Linked DNA regions of Paenarthrobacter nicotinovorans. Each later gene encodes a partner of the first gene's protein in a complex. Links are inferred from orthologs where the notes say so. Each region holds a gene or a part of one and is shown in the gene's direction. Other genes may lie near its edges. The genes, in order: mfd and uvrA.

The links.
Region 2: the proteins of mfd (region 1) and uvrA are in contact, whole or in part, in a crystal structure (PDB 4DFC), measured with the Escherichia coli proteins. The link is inferred for Paenarthrobacter nicotinovorans from one-to-one orthologs.

The regions. Positions count from the first base shown.
Region 1 is NZ_CP089293.1:1,349,665-1,356,698, forward strand. The notes cover bases 1,917-6,133. They hold mfd (transcription-repair coupling factor), read left to right. Parts: upstream 1,917-2,300; coding sequence 2,301-5,933; downstream 5,934-6,133. Other genes in these bases: JMY29_RS06430 (SDR family oxidoreductase), read right to left, coding at 1,917-2,191; JMY29_RS06440 (metal-dependent hydrolase), read left to right, coding at 5,938-6,133. In the rest of the region: JMY29_RS06420 (SCO4848 family membrane protein), read right to left, coding at 1-115; JMY29_RS06425 (DUF2505 domain-containing protein), read right to left, coding at 117-614; more of JMY29_RS06430, read right to left, coding at 662-1,916; more of JMY29_RS06440, read left to right, coding at 6,134-6,732; JMY29_RS06445 (hypothetical protein), read right to left, coding at 6,812-7,034. UniProt on the Escherichia coli protein: Couples transcription and DNA repair by recognizing RNA polymerase (RNAP) stalled at DNA lesions. Mediates ATP-dependent release of RNAP and its truncated transcript from the DNA, and recruitment of nucleotide excision repair machinery to the damaged site.
Region 2 is NZ_CP089293.1:2,102,115-2,108,449, forward strand. The notes cover bases 1,690-5,207. They hold uvrA (excinuclease ABC subunit UvrA), read left to right. Parts: upstream 1,690-2,079; coding sequence 2,080-5,007; downstream 5,008-5,207. Other genes in these bases: JMY29_RS09810 (GntR family transcriptional regulator), read left to right, coding at 1,690-2,014; JMY29_RS09820 (HAD hydrolase-like protein), read left to right, coding at 5,069-5,207. Outside these bases: JMY29_RS09800 (DEAD/DEAH box helicase), read right to left, coding at 1-635; JMY29_RS09805 (trans-aconitate 2-methyltransferase), read left to right, coding at 706-1,485; more of JMY29_RS09810, read left to right, coding at 1,634-1,689; more of JMY29_RS09820, read left to right, coding at 5,208-5,785; JMY29_RS09825 (lysophospholipid acyltransferase family protein), read left to right, coding at 5,772-6,335. UniProt on the Escherichia coli protein: The UvrABC repair system catalyzes the recognition and processing of DNA lesions. UvrA is an ATPase and a DNA-binding protein. A damage recognition complex composed of 2 UvrA and 2 UvrB subunits scans DNA for abnormalities.

The DNA.
Region 1 (7,034 bases):
CGGCGTCGCGGGCCCGGGGATCCTTCATGACGCGCTTGAGGAACTGCGGCCACACAGCCAGCGACCACACGCCGGCCACAATCAGGACCACCGCAAGGATTGCGGGAATCTGCATGCTAGTGGCTTTCGAGCCAGGCCTGGGCCTGCTGCGACTGGATGCCCAAGGCCTTGCCCACCATGGGCTCGGCAGCGTCAGCGATCTTTCCACCCAGGAACGGAACCGAGGACGTCACATTGCCTTCGAGTTCGATCCGGGTGCTGCCGCCCTCGGCCACGAGCCGTTGGACCGCGGTGACATCCAACGGTGCGCCGGCGATCTTCAGCGCGATGGTGCTGGCGCGCGAGCCGTCGGCAGCCGGGGCTTCCCACTGCTCGGTCTGGGTGACCTTCAAGGTTTCGCCGACGAACTTGCGGGCGATCTCCGGCAGGCGGGTGGTGGGCAACGTGCGGACGGTGGTGGTGGTGAAAGCGCCGGCAGTGTCGCCGTCAACGGTGAACGATTCCAGCGAGCCGCCCACGTATTCGCTCGTGTGGCGCAGGAAATCCTCGTCGACAAAGACGGCCGCTACGCGGTCAACGCTGTGGGGCAGGGTGGTGGATGCACTCAGGGCCATGGGTCCTCCGTGGATGGTGGTGGTGAAGCTTTTTAGCTCCCAACATCCTACGGGGTCCGGGTGGACACACTTGAACCCGATTCCTCCTGAAGGGTGGTCGCGGCTGCCGAAATGTTGCGGGCCATGGACGGAAAGATGAAGCCGTGGAACGGATACACGCCCAACCAATACAGCCGTCCGGCCAAGCCGCGGGGGAAGAAAATCGCGCGCTGCTTATAGAGGCTCCCGTCGCCGTCGGGCTCCACCGACAACTCAAGCCAGGCACCACCCGGGGCGCGCATTTCGGCGCGCAACCGCAGCAGGTGGCCGCGGTCGATGGCTTCAACCCGCCACCAGTCCACCACTTCGCCGGTGTTCAGCGTCTTGGGGTGCCTGCGGCCGCGGAGCAGCCCCGCGCCGCCCTGCAGCTTGTCCAGCCAGCCGCGCACCCGCCACGCCAAAGGCAGCGAGTACCAGCCGTTCTTGCCGCCGATGCCCTCGATGATGGTCCACACATGCTCCGGCTTGGCTTCGCTATGGAAGGTCCGCTCGTCCAGGAACACTTTGTAGCCGGCCCAATCGGGGTCGCTGGGCAGGGGATCGGCGTCGATACCGGCGTTGGCCCAGGTGGTCTCCACCTGACCGTCCCGTTCCTTGCCCAGCGCCAAGGCTACGGCTCGCCGGTAGGAGGTCAGGCCGCCGTCGGGCTGCTTGATGTAACGGTCGACGTCGTGCTCCCGCGATACGGCGTCGTGCTGCAGCGACTGCACCAGCGGCAGCGACATGGACAGTGGAATCGGCGTTACCAAGGCGACCCACAGTCCGGCGAGTTTCGGCGCGGGAACGGGAAGCGCGATGACCAGCCGGCGAGGCAGGCCACGTTCCACGGCGTACTCGTTCATCATCTCCTTGTACTTCAGGACCTCCCGTGAGCCGATGTCGAACGAGCGGTTCAGCTTGTCCGGCAGGGCCGCCGCCGCCACGAGATAGTGCAGGACGTCGCGCACCGCGATCGCCTCAATCCGGTTGTTGACCCAGCTCGGCGCGGGCATGACCGGGAGGGTGTCGGCCAGGTGCCGGATCATTTCGAAGGATGCGGAGCCGGAACCAATCACCACGCCCGCCTGGAACACGATCGAGTCCACGGGTGATTCGAGGAAGACTTTGCCCACGGTTTCGCGGGAACGCATATGTGTGGACAGTTCCGTGTTCTCCGGGTGCAGTCCGCCGAGGTACACGATCCTGTCCACTCCGGCCTCCGCAGCTGCCCCGGCGACGAGGCGGGCCATGGCTTCTTCCTTGGCCTCGAAACCGCTGCCCGACGCCATGGAATGGACCAGGTAGTACAGGACGTCCACGCCGTTGAGCGCCTCGGAGAGGCCGTCGGCGTCGGACAGGCTGTTCTCAATGATGTCGACGTCGTCATGCCACGGAACGTCTGCGATTTTTTGGGGCGTGCGGACCAGGACTTTGACCTTGTGGCCGGCTTCGAGGAGCCGGGGGACCAGCCGACCGCCGATGTAGCCGGTGGCGCCGGTCACCAGCACTGTCCTGGTGTCCTGCGTGGTGTTGGAATGCGTAGCTTCCGAAGGCTGCAAAGGAACTCCTGTGGCTGGGGGTGGAGGTAGGCTGGAATGACCCGGCATTCATCTGAATTTCCGGGCATTTGTGTTGCCTGCCCTTGGACCCACCCTAGGAGTTTCTGCCATGAGCCTCAACGGTCTGCGCCGCGCACTGGCGGAGGACAAGACTTTCGCGCGCGTTCGTACCGAGGCGGAGCGGTCCTTCAGCGACCGGAACGCCGACTACCAGATCAGCGCCCCCACGGGGATGCGTGCGGTGTTGCTCGCCGAAATGGCCGATGCCCTGGCGGACACCGGCGCCGATGACGCGGCAGCCCCGGTGGTCCTGGCCGTGACCGCCACCGGCCGTGAAGCCGAAGACCTCACCGCGGCGCTCTGCTCCTACCTCCCCGCGGACTCTGTGGCCACCTTCCCCAGCTGGGAAACCCTCCCGCACGAGCGCCTTTCGCCGCGGTCGGACACCGTGGGACGCCGCCTGTCCGTTCTGCGCCGCCTGACCCATCCGGAAACCTCGACGGCGGCCCCGTTGCGTGTGGTGGTGGCTCCGGTCCGCGCTGTGGTCCAGCCGATCGTGGCCGGCTTGGGTGACCTGGTGCCGGTCACCCTGCAAGTAGGCCAGGAACGCTCCTTCACCGACGTTGTCCGGGCCCTCTCCGACGCCGCCTACGCGCGCGTCGACATGGTGACGCACCGCGGCGAATTCGCCGTCCGTGGCGGAATCCTCGATGTCTTCCCACCCACCGAGGACCACCCGATCCGGGTGGAGTTCTTCGGCGACGAGGTGGATCAGATGCGCTGGTTCGCCGTGGCCGACCAGCGTTCCTTGAGTGCACCCGGGATCCACCACCCCACGGAACTGCATGCCCCTCCGTGCCGGGAAATCCTGATCACACCCTCGGTAATGTCCCGTGCGGCGAAGCTGAAGGCAGACATGCCCGCGGCGGCCGACATGCTGGAGAAGATCGCAGGGGGCATCGCCGTGGAGGGCATGGAATCCCTGGCCCCGGTGCTGGTGGATGCCATGGTTCCGTTCGTGGACCAGCTCCCGGCCGGCTCCCTGTCCGTTGTGATCGAACCCGAGAAGGTGCGCACGCGCGCGCACGACCTCGCGGCGACCAACGAAGAGTTCCTGGAAGCGGCCTGGTCCACGGCGTCCGACGGCGGTGCGGCGCCCCTTGATTTGTCGTCACAGGCCTCCACTGACTTGCACGCCGCCAGTTTCCGCTCACTGACCGATACCCGCTCGGCAGCGCTGGAACACGGCGTGTCCTGGTGGTCCATCACCTCCCTCGCCTCTGACGAGGACCTGGTCCTGGACATCGATGTCCTCAACATGCGTGCCCGCGAACCGCGTGGCTACCAGGGAGATGTGGCCGAGATGCTGGAGTTCATCGGCTCCCGTGTCCGCGAGCAGTGGCGCGTCGTAGTGGTTACGGACGGCCCGGGTCCCGCGCAGCGCCTGGCTGAACTGTTCCACGACGCAGAGATTCCCTGTTCCCGCGTCGACTCTCTGGATCAGGAACCCCAACCGGGCATCATCGAGGTGACCACTGCCGCCGTCGGACGCGGTTTTGTCCTGGACGGCCTCAAACTGGGGCTGCTGACCGAAGCCGACCTGCTGGGACGGGCGACAGCGAGCTCCACCAAAGACATGCGGCGCATGCCGTCCAAACGGCGAAACGCCGTGGATCCTTTGCAGCTGCACGCGGGTGACTTCGTGGTCCACGAACAGCACGGAATCGGCCGGTTTGTGGAGCTGATCCAGCGCAAGGTGACCGGGACGTCGTCGTCCGACGCCGGGCTGCGCGAGTATCTGGTGCTGGAGTACGCGCCGTCCAAGCGCGGTGCCCCTGGCGACCGGCTGTTCGTACCGACGGACCAGCTGGACCAGGTGACCCGCTACGTGGGCGGGGACACGCCTGCGCTGAGCAAAATGGGCGGCGCGGACTGGGCCAGCACCAAGTCCAGGGCACGCAAGGCCGTCAAGGAAATCGCCGGGGAACTGATCCGGCTGTACTCTGCCCGCATGGCATCCCGCGGCCACGCTTTTGCACCGGACACACCGTGGCAGCGCGAGCTCGAAGAAGCGTTCCCCTACGTGGAAACACCCGACCAGTTGACCACCATCAACGAGGTCAAAGCCGACATGGAGCGGGAAATCCCCATGGACCGGTTGGTATCGGGTGACGTCGGCTACGGCAAGACCGAAATCGCCGTCCGCGCCGCCTTCAAGGCTGTCCAGGACGGCAAGCAGGTGGCGGTGCTCGTGCCAACCACCCTGTTGGCGCAGCAGCACTACGAAACCTTCACTGAACGCTTCTCCGGCTTCCCGCTGCGCGTGAAGCCGCTGTCCCGGTTCCAGACCAGCAAGGAAGCCAAGGAAACGGCCGAGGGCGTCAAGAGCGGCGCTGTCGACGTCGTGATCGGTACCCACCGGCTGCTGTCCAAGGACTTCGAGTTCAAGGACCTCGGCCTGGTGATCGTGGACGAAGAGCAGCGCTTCGGCGTGGAACACAAGGAAGCGCTGAAGAAGATGCGCACCAACGTGGACGTCCTGGCGATGAGTGCCACGCCCATTCCGCGAACACTGGAGATGTCCCTGACGGGAATCCGCGAAACGTCCACACTGGCCACACCGCCGGAGGAACGCCACCCGGTGCTGACCTATGTAGGTCCGTACACCAACAAGCAAACCTCCGCCGCGATCCGCCGTGAACTCATGCGCGAAGGGCAGGTGTTCTTCGTCCACAACCGGGTGTCCTCGATTGAACGCATTGCCGCGCAGATCCGTGAACTGGTTCCCGAAGCCCGGGTGGAAGTTGCCCACGGCCAGATGTCCGAGAGCCGCCTGGAAAAAATCATCGTGGACTTCTGGGAAAAACGCTTCGACGTCCTGGTGTGCACCACCATCATCGAAACCGGCCTGGACATCTCCAACGCCAACACCTTGATTGTGGACGGGGCCGACAAGTACGGCCTCTCGCAGCTGCACCAGCTCCGAGGCCGCGTAGGCCGTGGCCGTGAGCGCGCCTACGCCTACTTCCTCTACCCTTCCGAGAAGCCCTTGGGTGAGGTGGCGCTGGAACGGCTCAAGGCAGTGGCGGCACACAACGAGCTCGGCGCCGGCATGCAACTGGCCATGAAGGACCTGGAAATCCGCGGCGCAGGCAACCTGCTCGGCGGAGAACAGTCCGGCCACATCCAAGGTGTCGGCTTCGACCTCTACATCCGGCTTGTGGGCGAGGCCGTGGCCGAGTACCGCGGTGAGGCTGAAGAGAAGGCCGCCGAGATGAAGATCGAGCTGCCGGTCAACGCGCACCTGCCCCATGACTATGTTCCCGGGGAGAGGCTGCGTCTTGAGGCGTATCGGAAGCTCGCTGCCGCCATCACATATGAGGCCATTGATGAAGTCCTGGCCGAACTCGTGGACCGTTACGGTGAGCCGCCGCTGCCGGCCCAAAACCTCATTGCCGTGGCGCGCTTCCGGGTGGGTGCCCGCGAAGCCGGCCTGTCCGACGTCGCGCTCCAAGGCAACTTCATCCGCTTCTCGCCGGCGCAACTGCCCGAATCCAAAACCATGCGCCTGAACCGCATGTACCCGGGCTCCCAGGTCAAGCCTGCGCTCGACGCCGTGCTGATCCCCAAGCCCAAGACGGCCCGGATCGGCGGACGTGACCTCCAGGACGCCGAGATCCTGCAGTGGGCCAACAACGTCATTGAAGCGATCTTCGCCGAAGCCCCCGTGAAGGCAGGCTAGGCGAATGATGGGAGGACACCACGCCGCGTCGGGAGCCGCGGCGTGGATAGCTATTGCCTCAACCGGCCCCTACGCGCTCGGCTGGTACCCGCTGGATGCCACTGGAATCCTGATTGGCGCCATGGCGACGGCGGGAACGGCCTTGGTATGCGACTGGGACCACCGGCACAGCACCATCGCCAACTCGCTGCCGCCACTGTCCAACGTGATTGCCGTGGGCATCGAGAAAGCCAGCGGTGGGCACCGGCAAGGAACGCACTCACTGCTCGGCGCCTCGGCCTTCGTGGTGCTGGCCGCCATGGCGGCGCAATTCCAGATGGTGACGCCGGTGGGAAAACTGTCGGTGGGTGCCGGACTCTTGTGCATGTTCATGATCAACCTGGCCGCCAAGGCGCTGAACCTGTTCCCCAAATCCGGGTGGATCACCAACTGGCTGTTCGCCCTGCTCATGGCCGGCCTAGTGACGTGGTTCGCCCCGGCCCAATGGGGTTGGCTCCCGTTGTCCATGCTGACGGGCGTGGTGGTCCACATTGTGGGGGACATGATCACCGTTGGCGGGGTGCCGCTCTTGTGGCCGATCGTCATCAAACCACCGAAATTTTTGCGGAAATCCGTTGTCAGTGGAATCTGGCGGGCGAACGGGGCTTTCTCCCTGCCGCTGTTGGGCAGGGCGGGGTCACGGCGGGAATGGTTGGTGCTGATTCCTGTGAGCGGCTACGCCATGGTGGGGATGGGGGCCGCTGCCTGGACACTGGCGAAGCTGCACTGGCCCGCGTTCCTTGCCGCGCTCGCGCTTTAAAAGCCAAACGCGGTGTGACTTACGGCCCATGGTCCCCTTCGGGATGGGCCGTAAGTCACACCGCGTTGCTGTTTGAGGTTTAGCTTTCGCCGGCGGAGTCCGACCGGCCGAGAATGGTCTGGGGGATCCAGAAAGCCAGGGCGAAGAGGCCAAGGCACACGGCCATCGGCCACGGGTTGTCCAGGCTCAGGAAGGAGAGCGAGTAGATGGCGCCCAGGAAGAGCACGATCATGACCAGGAACAAGACAATGCTCGTGCCGAGATTGTTCTCTTTTTCAATGGGGGCACTTGTGGTGTTCTTG
Region 2 (6,335 bases), 750 kb from region 1 along the record:
AGCGGAATAGGCCGCTCCGCGGAACTTACCGTTGTCGTAGTCCGGCCGGTCAGTTCCGTGAGGCCTGTTTCGAAGCGGGAGACGTCTCCAAGGGTGGCAGACATGAGGAGGAACTGGGCCTGGGGGAGTTCCAGGAGCGGCACTTGCCACGCCCAGCCGCGCTGCGGATCGGAGTAGAAATGGAATTCGTCCATGACCACCGAGCCGAGTTCGGCCGCTGACCCTTCGCGGAGGGCTATGTTGGCCAGGATTTCCGCTGTGCAGCAGATGATGGGTGCATCCTGGTTGACCCCGGAATCGCCGGTGATCATTCCCACGTTTTCCGCACCGAAGATGTCGCACAAGGCAAAGAACTTCTCCGATACCAGTGCCTTGATGGGCGCCGTGTAGTAGCTGCGCTGGCCACGGGCCATGGCTTCGAAGTGGGCGGCGATGGCCACCAGGGACTTACCGGAACCTGTGGGCGTAGCAAGAATCACGTTGGCGCCGGAGGCGAGTTCCATGATCGCTTCATCCTGGGCCGGGTACAACTGCAGGCCACGGCTTTCAGTCCACTCGACAAACCGCGTGTAAATGTCATCCGGGTCCAGGGGACCTGTGGCGGTGGAACCAGGAAGCTGCTCAAGAAGTTTCATTGGTTTCCAGCTTAGTGCCCGGACAGTTTAGGCTCAGCCCAGCAGTGTTGCCCGGCTCCAGGAGGCTTTTATGAAGTGGAATCCATCCAAGTACGCCGAGTTCGGCAATCATCGGGACCGTCCGTTTCATGACCTGGTGGCGAGAATCCAAGCTGCTAAGCCCAGCCATGTGGTGGATCTGGGCTGCGGCCCTGGCAACATGACTGCCACTTTGGCGGACCGCTGGCCCGCGGCACACGTTGTTGGGATTGACTCGTCGCAGGAAATGCTGGCCAAAGCCGCGTCATTGACGGGTCATTACAGTGGGCTGGCCTTCAAACAGGGCGATATTGCTGAGTGGATGCCGGACAACGATGTCGACGTCGTGGTGACGAACGCTGCCCTCCAGTGGGTCCCCGGGCACCAGGAGATGCTCGCCGCCTGGCTCGGAGCGCTAAGGCCAGGCGCTTGGTTTGCCCTGCAGGTCCCGGGCAACTTTTCGTCGCCCTCCCACGCATTGATGCGTGAACTCGCCGGTTCGCCGCGATGGCGGACGCGACTGGATGGGGTCCTGCGGCACGATGACGCGGTGGGCAGTCCCGCGGACTACTTGGGCATAATGCTCGACGCCGGATGCTCGGCTGACGCATGGGAGACCACCTACCAGCAGGTACTTACGGGGGAGGATCCGGTGCTGGAATGGGTACGGGGCACAGGACTGCGACCCGTCCTTTCCGCCCTGACCGCGCCCGAAGCCGACGCCTTCGAAAAGGAATACGCAGCCATGCTGCGCCAGGCCTACCCGTCGACGGCCCACGGTACGGTGTTTCCGTTCCGCCGTATTTTTGCGGTGGCGAGGAAGCACGCGTGAGCCGACATACATTTATGACCGGCCAGAGGAACACGCACCCTCATGTCTTGTCCCATGGTGGTGCCGCTGGTCTAATTCTCGGCATGGACCAAGGACGCAATCCGGATCTGCCGCCGACGGTGGCGCACGTGCCTGCCAGGAGCTCATCATGACGCCCGCAGGGGATTTCCCCGGGAGCTGGCGACCCAACGCCGGCAGTGCTGTGGCGCTCTTTGAACAGTTGAGGCTCCGCATCATCGAACTCGCAGATTCAGGCGTTCTCGCCGTGGGGTCGAAACTGCCGCCCGTCCGGAACCTGGCAGGTGTACTGGACGTGGCACCCCATACAGTCGCCCGGGCATATAAGGAGCTGGAAGCAGCCGGCGTTGTCGCTACCCGTGGACGCAACGGGACAGTAGTGTGTGCCCGCGATGACCGTTGGGGGGCACTGGCCGAAGTTGCCGCCCAGTACGCAGCTGCTGCCAAGGCCCAAGGCGCTTCCTTCGCCGAGGCAGTGCAGCTTTTCGCTGCCGCTTACGACGCCGATTGATACCGATCGGTAGCATGTGAGGCACGACATGGAAATTCGAAGAAGTTTTCGATTAGCATTGGTGGGTGCCCAAAGCCTTAGCTGAAGATGCAGCCATCGATTCCCTGAACAGCGCTTCCGTCGTTTCTGATAACAAGCCAGCCAAGCCGGATCTGTCCCGCCTGGTGGTCAAGGGAGCCCGGGAACACAATCTGCGCAACGTGGATCTCGACCTCCCACGCGACGCCATGATCGTCTTCACCGGACTCTCTGGTTCCGGTAAGTCCTCCCTGGCTTTCGACACCATCTTCGCCGAAGGCCAGCGCCGGTACGTCGAATCATTGTCGGCGTATGCACGCCAGTTCCTTGGTCAGGTCGACAAGCCCGACGTTGACTTCATCGAAGGTCTCTCGCCTGCGGTGTCCATCGACCAGAAGTCCACCAGCAAGAACCCGCGTTCCACTGTGGGCACCATCACCGAAATCTACGACTACATGCGCTTGCTGTGGGCGCGCGTTGGCCGCCCGCACTGCCCGGTCTGCGGTGAGCCGATTACGCGGCAAACACCCCAGCAAATCGTCGACCAACTCCTGGAGTTGGAAACCGGCACCCGCTTCCAGGTCCTCGCTCCGGTCGTCCGCGGCCGGAAGGGTGAATTCGTTGACCTCTTCAAGGAGCTGACGGCCAAGGGTTACTCCCGTGCCCGGGTTGACGGCGAACTGGTCCAGTTGAACGATCCGCCCAAGTTGGGGAAGCAGTACAAACACACCATCGAAGTCGTTGTTGACCGCCTGGTGGTGAAGGAAGAGATCAGCCAACGGCTCACGGATTCCGTGGAGACTGCACTGGGCCTGGCCGAAGGCCGTGTGCTGGTTGAATTCGTGGACCTGGACGCTGAAGATCCCGCACGTATCCGTGCCTACTCCGAGAATCTGGCGTGCCCCAACGAGCACCCTCTGGCCATCGACGAGATCGAGCCGCGATCCTTCTCCTTCAACAACCCCTTCGGTGCCTGCTCTGCCTGCAGCGGCATCGGCACCAAGTTGGAAGTCGATGAGGAACTGATCGTTCCCAACCCGGAACTTTCGCTGGGCGAAGGCGCGATTGCTCCGTGGTCCCTAGGGACAGCGACCACGGAGTACTGGAACCGCCTCCTTGAAGGCCTCGCACACGAACTCGGCTTCTCCATGAAGACCCCGTGGGAGAAGCTCCCCAAGGATGTCCGGAACACGGTACTTCACGGCAAGGACCACAAGGTCGTAGTCCAGTACAAGAACCGTTTCGGACGTGAGCGCAAGTACAGCACCGGCTTCGAAGGAGCCATCCAGTACGTTCACCGGAAGCACGGTGAAACGGACTCTGACTGGGCCCGCGACCGGTACGAAGAGTACATGCGCCAAATTCCTTGCCCCGAGTGCAACGGAGCCCGCCTGAACCCGGCATCGCTGTCCGTACTGATCAACGGGAAGTCCATCGCCGAGGTGGCCGCGCTCCCGATGCGGGAATGCGCAGAGTTCCTCGGAAGCCTGACGCTGACCAACCGGGAAGCCCAGATCGCCAACCAGGTTCTCAAGGAGATCCAGGCCCGCCTGACGTTCCTTCTGGACGTTGGCCTGGAGTACCTCAATCTCGAGCGCCCTTCCGGCACGCTGTCCGGCGGCGAGGCCCAGCGCATCCGGCTGGCCACGCAAATTGGCTCGGGCCTGGTCGGCGTCCTGTACGTCCTGGATGAGCCCTCCATCGGCTTGCACCAGCGCGATAACCGACGCCTTATCGAGACCCTCACACGGCTTCGGGACCTGGGCAATACGCTCATTGTGGTCGAACACGACGAAGACACCATCCACGAGGCCGACTGGGTGGTGGACATCGGACCCGGCGCCGGCGAGCACGGTGGCCAGGTCGTCCACTCCGGTACCTACAAGGAACTCCTCGAAAACACGCAGTCCCTCACCGGTGACTATCTGGCCGGGCGCCGGAAGATCGATATTCCTGCCAAGCGCCGCAAGTACGACAAGAAGCGGGAGCTTAAGGTTGTTGGCGCCAGGGAGAACAACCTCAACAACGTTGACGCTACGTTCCCCCTCGGTCTGTTCACTGCGGTCACGGGTGTCAGTGGTTCGGGCAAGTCCACCTTGGTCAACGAGATCCTGTACAAGGTCCTCGCCAATAAGCTCAACGGAGCCAAGCAGGTAGCCGGACGCCACCGCTCCGTGGCCGGCCTGGAGCACCTGGACAAGGTAGTGCACGTCGACCAGAGCCCCATTGGCCGTACGCCGCGCTCCAACCCCGCCACCTACACGGGCGTGTTCGACAACATCCGCAAGCTGTTTGCGGAGACCACCGAAGCCAAGGTGCGCGGGTACCAGCCCGGTCGTTTCTCCTTCAACGTCAAGGGTGGCCGCTGCGAAGCCTGTTCCGGCGACGGCACGCTGAAGATCGAAATGAACTTCCTGCCTGACGTCTACGTTCCGTGCGAGGTCTGCCATGGGGCCCGGTACAACCGCGAGACGCTGGAGGTCCACTACAAGGGCAAGACCATCGCGGACGTCCTCAACATGCCCATTGAAGAAGGTGCGGAGTTCTTCGCCGCCTTCACCCCGATCGCACGGCATTTGAACACCCTTGTGGACGTTGGACTTGGCTACGTCAGGCTCGGCCAGCCTGCCACGACACTTTCCGGCGGCGAGGCCCAGCGCGTGAAGCTGGCTGCGGAGCTCCAGAAGCGTTCCAACGGCCGCAGCATCTATGTGCTGGACGAGCCCACCACGGGATTGCATTTCGAAGACATCAGGAAATTGCTGATGGTCCTCCAGGGCCTTGTGGACAAGGGCAACACCGTCATTACCATCGAGCACAACCTGGACGTCATCAAGTCGGCGGACTGGATCGTGGACCTTGGCCCCAATGGTGGTTCCGGCGGCGGACGAATCGTCGCGACCGGAACCCCGGAGCAAGTAGCGAAATCCACGGAGAGCCACACTGCCACCTTCCTGGCTGAGATTCTGGGTTAGAAGTATTCCGGTAGCGGCATGCGAGTTTCAGGCATGCCGCTACTCGTGAGAAACTAACCCGGTGACTCAAACAAAGGTGCCCGTAATATTCGATCTGGACGGCACCCTTGTCGATCCTGCCGGCGGTATCACCGGAGGCATTTCGCTCGCCCTCCAGGAAATGGGCCTTCCTGTTCCGGAAGAGGCCGTACTGAATTCCATGGTGGGTCCCAAGCTCAGTGATTCCCTTCTGCATTTGGCTGGCGTTCCCGGCGAATTGGTGGATGAGATCATTCACCGTTATCGGCGTCACTACAAGGAAACCGGTATTGGTCAAAGCCGGCTTTATCCGGGAGTCTTCGACCTCCTGGAGTTCTTTGCCGAAAGCGGCCGCCCCGTAGCGGTAGCCACGCAAAAGCCACAGTCCATTGCGCGGCTCGTCCTCGACCACCACCGGATCGCGGACTTCTTTCTTTCAATCCGTGGTGCTGCTGATGACGAGTCCGCGAAGGCAAACACGGCACCGGGGAAGGTCGCGATCGTCGGGGCAGCCCTTGCCGATCTGCATTCCCAACCAGCGGTCATGGTGGGGGACAGGCATCAGGACGTCGCCGGAGCGATGGCCAACGGATTGGACTGCATCGGCGTCAGCTGGGGTTTCGCACCTGACGGCGAACTTGAAGAAGCGGGCGCCGTGGCTGTTGTCAGCACGGCCCTTGAACTGCGTACGCGAATTGAAGAACTTGATGCTGTCCGTGCGGCGGCCCTTAGCGAGGTACAAAACGATGGCAGTCTTTGATGCGATCCGGTGGACAACCCGCGGACTGATCTCGTCCACATGCCGGCCAACAGTCATCGGACTTGAAAATGTCCCCAAAAGCGGACCTTTCATCGTGGCACCAAACCACCTTTCCTTTCTGGACAGCGTGATCGTCCAGGCCTTGATGCCGCGGCCCGTTGCGTTCTTTGCCAAGGCCGAGTACTTCACCACCAAGGGTGTCAAGGGCGCCGTGATGAAGTCGTTCTTTGAAGCCGTGGGTTCAATTCCCGTGGAGCGCGGGGAGCAGGCGGCCAGTGTGCAGGCACTCAAGACCCTCCTGGACATCCTCGAAGCCGGGAAGGGCATCGGCATCTACCCCGAGGGCACCCGCTCCCGGGACGGGATCCTTTACCGCGGCCGAACAGGAGTAGGCTGGCTGGCCTTGACCACGGGCGCCCCGGTGATACCCGTTGGCCTCATCGGCACGGAAAAGCTGCAACCTGCGGACAAGAACGCCGTCCGACCGCAGCACTTCACCATGAAGGTCGGCGAACCGCTCTATTTCGAGAAGACGGGCCCTGACCATTCC